3 regions of the Caballeronia sp. SBC1 genome follow, and region 3 is predicted to be linked to each of the others. Evidence: riboswitches for the same ligand, from Rfam matches in the RefSeq annotation. Region 3 holds a riboswitch; each other region holds the start of a gene.
The links. Region 3 has a riboswitch for cobalamin ahead of SBC1_RS31935 (CbtB-domain containing protein). Riboswitches for the same ligand answer to the same signal wherever they lie in the genome.
Positions count from the first base shown of each region.

Region 1: it holds a riboswitch for cobalamin, as region 3 does, so the genes downstream of both, SBC1_RS08665 (TonB-dependent receptor domain-containing protein) here and SBC1_RS31935 (CbtB-domain containing protein) in region 3, are expected to answer to the same signal.
Region 2: it holds a riboswitch for cobalamin, as region 3 does, so the genes downstream of both, SBC1_RS23885 (HoxN/HupN/NixA family nickel/cobalt transporter) here and SBC1_RS31935 (CbtB-domain containing protein) in region 3, are expected to answer to the same signal.

Region 1 covers NZ_CP049156.1:1,962,044-1,965,289, reverse strand. Annotated here, with positions in the region: gene SBC1_RS08670 (ABC transporter ATP-binding protein) at 1-657, shown strand, start outside; adenosylcobalamin (AdoCbl) riboswitch at 876-1,028, shown strand; gene SBC1_RS08665 (TonB-dependent receptor domain-containing protein) at 1,442-3,246, shown strand, end outside.
Region 2 covers NZ_CP049157.1:1,307,112-1,310,357, forward strand. Annotated here, with positions in the region: gene urtD (urea ABC transporter ATP-binding protein UrtD) at 1-478, shown strand, start outside; gene urtE (urea ABC transporter ATP-binding subunit UrtE) at 503-1,195, shown strand; cobalamin riboswitch at 1,255-1,404, shown strand; gene SBC1_RS23885 (HoxN/HupN/NixA family nickel/cobalt transporter) at 1,440-2,495, shown strand; gene SBC1_RS23890 (DUF3717 domain-containing protein) at 2,485-2,709, opposite strand; gene metE (5-methyltetrahydropteroyltriglutamate--homocysteine S-methyltransferase) at 2,864-3,246, shown strand, end outside.
Region 3 covers NZ_CP049158.1:1,135,928-1,139,173, reverse strand. Annotated here, with positions in the region: gene lhpI (bifunctional Delta(1)-pyrroline-2-carboxylate/Delta(1)-piperideine-2-carboxylate reductase) at 1-649, shown strand, start outside; gene SBC1_RS40170 (hypothetical protein) at 733-1,068, shown strand; gene SBC1_RS31940 (histidine phosphatase family protein) at 1,154-1,714, opposite strand; cobalamin riboswitch at 1,768-1,929, shown strand; gene SBC1_RS31935 (CbtB-domain containing protein) at 1,960-2,193, shown strand; gene SBC1_RS31930 (CbtA family protein) at 2,202-2,969, shown strand; gene SBC1_RS31925 (DUF1289 domain-containing protein) at 3,022-3,246, opposite strand, start outside.

The DNA.
Region 1 (3,246 bases), on a different replicon from region 3:
TTGTCGGGTGGCCAGCGCCAGCGCGTCGCGTTGGCGCGCGCTATTGTGACGCGCCCCCGCGTGTTGCTACTCGACGAGCCGCTGAGCGCGCTGGACAAATCTTTGCGTGTGGACATGCAGGTCGAATTGCGCCGCATCCAGCGTGATGTCGCGATCACGACCGTATTCGTCACGCACGACCAGGAAGAAGCGCTTACGTTGAGTGATCGTGTAGGTATCCTGCGCGATGGAAAATTGATCCAGGAGGCGACAGCACGCGAGCTTTACGATCATCCGGCCAGCGAGTTCGCTGCCACGTTTCTCGGCGATGCCAACATCCTCAACGGACGACTGGAGACGGGCGGCATGCGCATCAACGACGGCAGCCTGATTCGTTTCGGATCACGCTCCGCTGTATCGAATCAGACGAAGTGCGCGGTTCGTCCGGAGAAGATCGCGCTTCAGCGAGCAACGGGCGAGGCCGCGCCGAGCGCGCATAACCGGCTGACGGCGCAGGTTGCCCATCACGTCTTTGCCGGTGTGAATACAACCTATATGCTTGATTGGTGCGGGCAGCGGCTCAAGGTCCATGTGCAAAACTCCGGCGAAGACCTGATTCCGGTCGGCTCGCGAGTGACGTTGAGCTGGTCACCCGACAGTACGATCCTGGTCCACTAAGGAGCCTTCAAGATCTGCATGCCTTCTGGCGCGGGGCAGGAGCTAGTGATTCCGCTCGCCCTCGACGCTTCAGCGCGAACGCATGAAAACGTAAGGATAGCGAAAGATAAGTCGCTTGGGGGCATCGATAATCAGCGTGCACGGATCTCGTGATACCGGGGGCACGCGCACCATCAGTTATTCAATATCCCGGACTTGATAGTGTCAGGCGGGATTCGGAAGTAAAATGCGCGCATACGACTCGTGGAAGCTGGTGCAAATCCAGCACGGTCGCGCCACTGTGACCGGTTTCAGCACATACCGGAAGTCAGACCTTGGCGTCGTATACCTCTTTTCTGACTTTGGGGCGCGCACTCCCCGGGAGACATCCACATGACCGATGACCGATACTGCCCGCGATCCTGGCTGACAGCCAGAGCGGCATCTCCTCGATTTGCCAGCTTGAGTCGCGTCGGTGTACAAGACCCCACGTAAGTGCATTTGGCTGCCCGCCTGCGGCATGATCGATTGCGCAGGCGAGGGGTGAGACGTCCGCCGTTTGCCAAGACCAACACCCGAGGCAGGGGCGTATCTGCTGTGCGAGAGAATTCACTGCAACTTAAAGGTGGCTTGGCCGCGGCGTGTGTTCGCGGGTTGCGCTCGTCTATCGCATGACGCGCAGGGCGGTAAGGCGTCCAAAGGGGCACGGGTTTCGTCACCGCCGGTATCCGAAATCGACGCGCTACGCCCGCGTTCGCTGCACGCTATCCAATTATCCAATCTTCAATAACAAGGTTTTCCCCGTATGAAGTTTCGGCATTTCATCCTCACGTCTGCGCTCACGGTGTCGGTATGGCAGGTTGCACAGGCCGCTGACGACTCGTCGTTGCCGCAGCCGGAGCAGCTTCCGTCCACCGCCACGCTGCCGAATATTCTCGTCACCGGTGACACGCAGCACCTGCCGCAATCGTTCGATCAACGCTACGCCTCAACCCAGGTCCTTACCCGCGCGGATCTCGACCGCCTGTCGCCCGTTGACCCGAGCATCACGCAAGCCCTCGCAACGCTGCCCGGCGTTACCATTTCGCAAAACGGTGGCCCAGGAACTTCTGCCTCCGTCAGCATCCGTGGTTCAACGGGAAGTCAGGTCGCCGTCTTCATAGACGGTATCCGAGTGGGTTCAGCGACTACGGGTCAAGCTGAGTGGGCCGACCTTCCGACCTCCGCCTTTGACCGCGTTGAAGTTATCTCGGGACCGGCGGCCGCCTCGTTCGGCGCGGACGCAGTGGGTGGCGTCGTGCAACTCTTCACGAACCGTGCGGCAAATCAGCCCAACCAGACCACGATTTCAACAGGCGGCGGTTCGAACAAAACGTTCGATACACAGATCCGCACTTCAGGCAGTATTTCGTCCACTGGTCCGCTCGCGGCATTGGCTGGACTGACCTATTCCCTGGGCTTGCACGACTACAACACCGCTGGAATTGATGCGACCCAGCCGTGGGCTTACGGGCACGAGGATGGCCGCAATCCGTACCATGCTCAGGACGTGGATGCGCGTCTTGGCTATGCGCATGACAACTGGTCGATCTCCACATTCGCCCTTTATCACCGGTCCGACCTGTCCTACGACAATGCTGGCGGCGATGACCGCCAACTCGATCATCAGTTGACGACAGGCATCGCGTTTCATCTGGACCTCACGCCGTTTACGCAGTTTGACCAGTCAGTGGGCTATACCACGGACCGCCAGTTCCTCTATGCGAACAACCCGGACATCCCGACCGATGAGATCGACTCGACGCGTTTCAGTACGTCGACCTCGCTGACCCATCACGAACGCGGGCTCACGCTCTTCAGTCTGCCGCTTTCCGGCGAGAGCAAGCTCGCCTACGACTTCACCCGCGAGCAAGCCTTCCTGCCCGTCGACATCCCCACGGGCGTGCCGACACGCAACGATTCAGCAGTCTCGCTCCATCAATCGGTCACACTCGGTGCGTTGACGGTGTTCCTGGCGGGGCGTCACGAGATCATCCAGGGTCAGTCGGTAAATACCGGCAATGTCGCCATCGCTTATGCCATTAGCCCGGTTTATACGGCACGCATTTCGTATGGCAACGCATTCCGCCTGCCGACCTTTAACGACCTGTACTACCCAGGTTACGCGAACCCGAACCTGCTGCCTGAGCGCAGCGACACGGTCGAGGCCGCGCTCGATGCGGCCACGTCGTTCGGCACCTTTACGGCCGCTGTTTATGACACCCGCGTGCACGATCTCATCACCTACGACACGGTGACCTATCTTCCCGTGAACGTAGGTCGCGCGCGCATCCAGGGCATCGACCTGTCGTACAAGGGCACGCTTGGCGACTCGACACCGGTCAGTCTCGCGATCGGTATTTTGAATCCCCAGGATGTCACCGACCAGACGTGGCTCAACCGCCGTCCGCGTCAGACCGTCAGCCTGAACATCGATCACATGTGGGACGAGTTCCGCCTGCACGCGCTGAGCACGGGCGTCTCGCTGCTTTACGGTGGATCGACCTACGACGACCAGTTCAACGCGACCTACCTGCCGTCGTACACAACCGTTGGCCTGCGTGCTGCGTA
Region 2 (3,246 bases), on a different replicon from region 3:
CGTGTTCGAGAACCATCCGGTGTGGGAAAACCTCGAACTCGCGATGAAAACCGACAAGGGGTGGCTGGCGTCGCTCAGGTCAAAGCTGGATCGGGAAGCACAAGCGAGGATTGAAGAGACGCTGGAACTGATCCATCTTGAAGCCGATGCCACGCGTTCTGCCGGTGAGCTGTCGCACGGGCAGAAGCAGCGGCTGGAGATTGGCATGTTGCTGATGCAGCAACCAGCGCTTCTGTTACTCGATGAACCCGCCGCCGGCATGACGGACCATGAAACCATGCAGCTCGCGGAATTGCTCAACAAGCTGCGCGGCACCTGTTCGATGATGGTCGTCGAGCACGACATGGAATTCGTCGCAGCGCTCTCGGGTGATACGGGACGCGTGACGGTGATGGCCGAAGGCAGCGTGCTTGCACACGGCACGCTCGACGAAGTGAAGCGCAACGAGAAAGTGATCGAGTCGTACCTCGGCCGTTGATTGGGCCACCACGGGAAATTAGAAATGCTCGAAGTCGATTCACTCAACCAGTTCTACGGCGGCAGCCACATCCTGCGCGATGTGAAGATGACCGTGCCCGATGGAAAACTCACGGTATTGCTTGGCCGCAATGGCGTGGGCAAGACCACGTTGCTACGCTGCCTGATGGGCGTGGTGCCCACAAAAAGCGGCACGATCTCCTGGCGTGGTGCGAAGATTTCTTCGATGCCCACCTATAAGCGCGTATCGAGCGGCCTGGCTTACGTACCGCAAGGACGGGATATCTTCGGCCGGCTCACGGTTGAAGAAAACTTGCTGGTGGGCGCGGCGAGCCGTAAAGCGCCATCGAAGGTACCAGACCGGATCTATGAACTGTTCCCGGTGCTCAAGGAGATGAAAAGCAGACGCGGCGGCGATCTGTCGGGCGGCCAGCAACAGCAGCTCGCGATCGGCCGGGCGCTGATGAGCGAACCACAACTGCTGATCCTCGATGAACCGACTGAAGGCATCCAGCCCTCCATCATTCAGGATATCGGGCGCACGTTGCGGCAACTCGTTGATGAAATGGGCATGACAGTGCTGCTCGTCGAACAGTACTACGACTTCGCTCGCGAGCTTGCCGACCGCTACTGGGTGATGAGCCGCGGTGAGATTGTCGCGGGCGGTGAGGGCGCGGACATGGAGGCGCATGGCGTGCGGGAGTTGATCGCGGTTTAAGTCTGACGAGCGAGTAGTAAATAGCGCGCGTGAACTGATCGACATTGCAACAGGCGCGGTATATAACGTGCAGCGTACTACCTCGTTAAGGGAAAGTGAGAAGCCGGTGAGAACCCGGCACGGTCGCGCCACTGTATTTGGTTTGTAAGCGTTTAGATTGTCGAACGTTTCGAACCAAGAGTCAGACCTCCTTCCTCGACTTTTTCAACTCCAAGCGGGACGCGACTTCCCGAGGGCTGCTCAGATGATTTCTCAACTCGTACAAATTTTTAACGACTCAGGCACTAAGGTGCGGGGCAAGCTTTTCGGCATTTATGGGGTATTGATTGCGATCAATGTCCTTGCGTGGGTTTGGGCTCTGGTGGCATTCCGCCACCATCCGGTACTTCTCGGAACTGCAATGCTGGCCTACGGATTCGGGCTGCGTCATGCGGTGGATGCCGACCACATTGCCGCTATCGACAATGTCACGCGCAAGCTCATGCAGGAGAAGAAACGCCCCGTTGCAGTGGGCTTCTTCTTTTCTCTCGGGCACTCGACCGTGGTCGTGCTCGCCTCTGCCGGGGTGGCTCTTGCAACGTCGGCCATGCAGGGACGGTTCGACCGTTACAAGGAAATCGGCGGAATTGTCGGCACGTTGGTGTCGGCGTTATTCCTGTTCGCGATTGCCCTGATGAACCTGATTATCCTGAGGTCGATCTATAAGGCGTGGCGCAACGTCAGGAGCGGCGGTGCTTATGTCGATGACGATTTCGATCTGCTTCTGGCCGATCGCGGATTTCTGGCTCGCATCTTTCGCCCGTTGTTTCGCATGATCACGCGAAGCTGGCAAATGTACCCGCTAGGTTTCCTGTTCGGTCTGGGATTCGATACGGCGACTGAAATTGGTTTGCTTGGCATAGCGGCAACCCAGGCGTCGCAAGGGCTTTCTCCCTGGGCGATCATGGTGTTCCCGGTCCTGTTCAGTGCCGGCATGTCCCTGATAGATACGCTGGACGGTCACCTGATGCTCGGCGCTTACGGATGGGCTTACCTGAAGCCGATCCGGAAAATCTACTACAACATGACCATCACACTGGTGTCCGTCATCGTGGCCGTCGTGATTGGCGGCATAGAAGCGCTTGGGCTGCTCGCAGATCAGTTGAAACTGCAAGGTCCAGTGTGGGATGCCATAGGTACCTTGAACGATAATTTCGGCACGCTGGGCTTTGTGATTATTGGCATTTTCGCCGTTAGCTGGATCGTGTCGGTCCTGATCTATCGTGCAAAACGCTTCGACGAGCTGGAAGTCAGCCGCTAGGACCGCGTTGATCCAGGGCACTCGTCAGTGCCTGAATTTGCTCGCTGCTAAGCGACGATGTATCGATCGCGTCAGCGTGGGAAAAAATCATCTGTCCATAAGCATCGGCGAGCACGCGCGCTTCCCGGCAGAGTGCCGCATCCTGACCGGCCGGCTTCAGTTCTCGCCAATAGTTGATTGCGCGCTCGACGTCGAGAATAGTGAATACGCTCATAGGTCTGCCCTGCAGCTTCGGGTGAATGGACGGGTAACGCCGGTACGCGCACGTTGCACCCACATGAACAAAACTAATAGAAAGATGAAAACATGTCGCTTGTCGAATGACACGCCGGCATTCAGACTGTGGGCCACTCGGTTAAGGACGCATTATGGCTCGCACTCATCTTCATGGTTTTCCGCGCATCGGCGCTCATCGGGAACTCAAGTTCGCGCAAGAGGCGTTCTGGCGCGGGGAGTGCGACGATGCTCATTTGCGTAGCGTCGCAGAGGCGTTGCGTGCGCGCCATTGGGAGTTGCAACGATCGGCGAAGCTGGATTTCGTAGCGGTCGGCGACTTCGCCTATTACGACCAGATGCTGAACCTTACCGCGCTGTTGGGCGCGTTGCCGGAGCGGTTCGAATTCGAACCGTCGGCGCTTTCGCTTGCGCAATATTACGAGCTGGCGCGGGGCAACAAGACGCAACCCGCCATGGAGATGACCAAGTGGTTCGACACCAACTACCACTACCTTGTGCCGGAGTTGGGGCCGGG
Region 3 (3,246 bases):
CACCGGCGTTCCACTCTTCATGCTTGACGGTCCCACGGTGACCGGCCGCCGCACGGCCGCGGTCACCATGATCGGCATCCAGGCGCTGCTCGGACGTGAGCCCGCAGCTGTGTTGATCATCGGCACGGGCAAGCAGGCCGCGCATCACATCGAGGCGCTAAGCGCGCTTTATCCGGCCACGAAGATCATCGTGCAGGGCTCGCGGGTCGAACGGGCCGAGGCGTTTTGTGCGGACCATGCGGGGTTATCGGCGAGATTGAGTGCGTTGGAGGACGCCGATATTCCTGCGTCTATTGACGTAGTTATCGCGACCACTACGAGTAGAACGCCGGTCTATACGTTGCCGCCCATCGAGGGCCGGCTCTTGATCGGAGTGGGCGCATTCACAGCCGATGCTGCTGAAATAGAGGCATCTACCGTGCTTGCGAGCGAGGTGTTTGTGGACGATCTGGCCGGCGCGCGGCATGAGGCGGGGGATCTGATTCAGGCGGGTATCGACTGGGACGAGGTTCGGCCGCTTGCGAGCGCGTTGCGCGCTCAGGCCGCTGATACAGGGATCAAGCGGCCAGTCATGTTCAAGAGTGTTGGATGTGCAGCGTGGGATCTGGCCGCGTGCAGGGTCGTCCGGGCGATGCTCGGAACGGGCTAAGAAAAGCGCCTGCATATTAAAGCTGGAATAGTCCTTGCTCACTGTTCTTATAGTGATCCGAGGATTATTTCAGGGCTTGATTGATGACCAGTCGAAACGAATTTGAACTGAGAGCAACGGATTGGCGCGCCCAGTCCGATGTAGCGACCATTGCAAAACAGGCGTGGTCGAATGCAATTCCCGCCGCCACGCCAACGGCGCCTTCCCGCGCTACACCGCCAGCGACCTACTTTATATCGGTGCTCGAGTTGGCGACCGGCGAGAAGCTAGGCAACGACGAACGGCTTCGCGCCATCGCGATTCTTGAAGCGCATTTCGCGGCGGGCCGTCCCCGCACGCTGAAAGAAGCGATCAGGATCTGCGCGGGCGCGATCGATTCTGCGACCCTCCAGCGCATGGCACGCGGCGCTAAGGGCTGACTTAGGGGCGACTTAGGGCTGACTGCTTGCGCGTTTGGAGCGCTACTTCGTTTTTCCGGCATCAGGTAAAAACGACGCAGTTTTGTCATACGGAAGATCTGCATCGAAGGCGCCATGCGTCGCCTGAGCGGGTCAGTGTGACTGCCGAAAGCGGCTCCAGGTCCATGCAGTAGATTGCCGTAAGCGGTGCGTCCAGGACCGTCGCCAGCACGGTCTTGACCACGATTGCATGCGTCACGACCAGCGTGACTCCAGCCTCTCGATTGCTCTCCAGCGCGGCTCGCACCCTTCTTTGCAGGGCCTCCAGGCTCTCGCCGCCATGCGCCGCGCTTCCCGGTTCGGAAAGCCATGCGCCCAATCCAGCTGCGTCTTCATCATGGATATCGCGGATCGGACGACCTTGCCAACGGCCGTAGTCCAGGTCTCTCCATGACGCCTCGACACTCGTTTCGATTTCAAACGCTGCTCCGGTTTGCATAGCTGCGAGTGCCGGACTTGTGATGACCCGATCCGGTTGAAACGCCGAAGCAAGTCGCGGGAGCCGGGATAACTCAGGCTCGTCAATGGCGTCGCCGGTACTCGGAAACGAGCCGGTTTTCATCGCCTGCGTAGTCGCGTGGCACAGCAAGATAAGTTCGGTTTTCATGGCGCTCGATTAAGGGGTTGCGAACGGATTGCTTTACATTCGGCTAACTCATTTTAGAATGGCAAGCCTGCAGCGCGAGGAAGTCGGTGAAAACCCGGCACGGTCGCGCCACTGTGAGCGGATGTCGAATGGGATTGATAGCGCCGAACCGATAGCGCTTCAGCCTTCTTTCAGCATCTGCAAGTCAGACCCCCGCTGCAGCCTTTCTTTTGTCTTACGGGACGCGCATTCCCTTGGAGTCATTCATGAACCATCCTGCCTTGTCCGCCAGTTTGACCGGCAACAATCCCGCATTTGATGCACCCGTACCCATTCCGGTGCGTGAAGTGTTGCCCTGGGCTGTCTTTATCGGCCTGCTTTTGCTGATCGCGATTTATTTTGTCGGCGCCGAACAGGGCGCGACATCGATCTTCCAGAGCATGGTTATCCACGAGTTTGTCCACGACGGTCGGCATCTGCTCGGCTTTCCTTGCCACTGAGACCGACCATGATCCGAAACCTTTTGATACGCGGCATGATCGCGGGACTCGTTGCGGGCCTACTGGGCTTTTGCGTTGCTAAAACCTTTGGTGAGCCGTCAGTCGATCGCGCGATTGCGTTCGAAACGCAGCAGGATAAGCTGCAGAGCCAAGCGGAAGCCGCGGCTGGGCATCAGCACGACCCAGCGGACGACGTTGAACTCGTCAGTCGTGCGACACAAGCGGGACTGGGTTTGCTGACCGGTGTCTGCGTGTTCGGGACGGCGTTGGGCGGCCTGTTCTCGCTAGTGTTCGCATTGTCGTACGCGCGTCTTGGTGCTTTGCGCGCACGCGGGACATCAGCGTTGCTCGGTCTGTTCGGCTTCGTGGCCGTTGCGATCGTGCCGTTCCTCAAGTACCCGCCTAATCCGCCATCCGTGGGCAATCCGGACACTATCGGCGCACGCACCGCGCTGTTTTTCGGCATGGTCGCTATCTCGCTGATCGTGGCCGTGTTTGCTGTACGGCTGCAGCGTCGCCTGAAGGCACGCCACGGCGATTGGAACGCGGTGCTGATCTCGGTTGCCGTGTACATCGTGCTGATGGCACTGGCGTATCTTGCGCTGCCGCCGATTGACGAAGTGCCGAAGCTGTTCTCAGCGACACTGCTATGGAATTTTCGCGTGGCGGCAATCGGTATCCAGGCGGTGATCTGGGCCACGCTCGGTTTGCTCTTCGGCGTGCTCGCGCAACGTGAATTGGAAAGGGCGCCCTCGCGGCGGATTGCTTCGGCCTGAGCGTTTAGTTAGTGTGAATCCTTGGAGGGGCGGCTTGCAGGCCGCCCCTTTTTCATAGCGCAGCCTTGCGTGCAAGCAGGTTATTGAACAGCGCGAGCTTGTCGGCGTCGGCCATCGTTTTCCATGCCTTGATTTCTTCGCGGCTCCTGAAGCAGCCTTCGCAATGCCCCGTGGTCTTGTCGAGCCGGCATACGTCCGTGCACGGCGAGCCCACAGGTTGAAGCTGTTTGGCTCGCTCGATAGTGAACGTGAGTTCGAGCGGGACTTCCATGGGTAC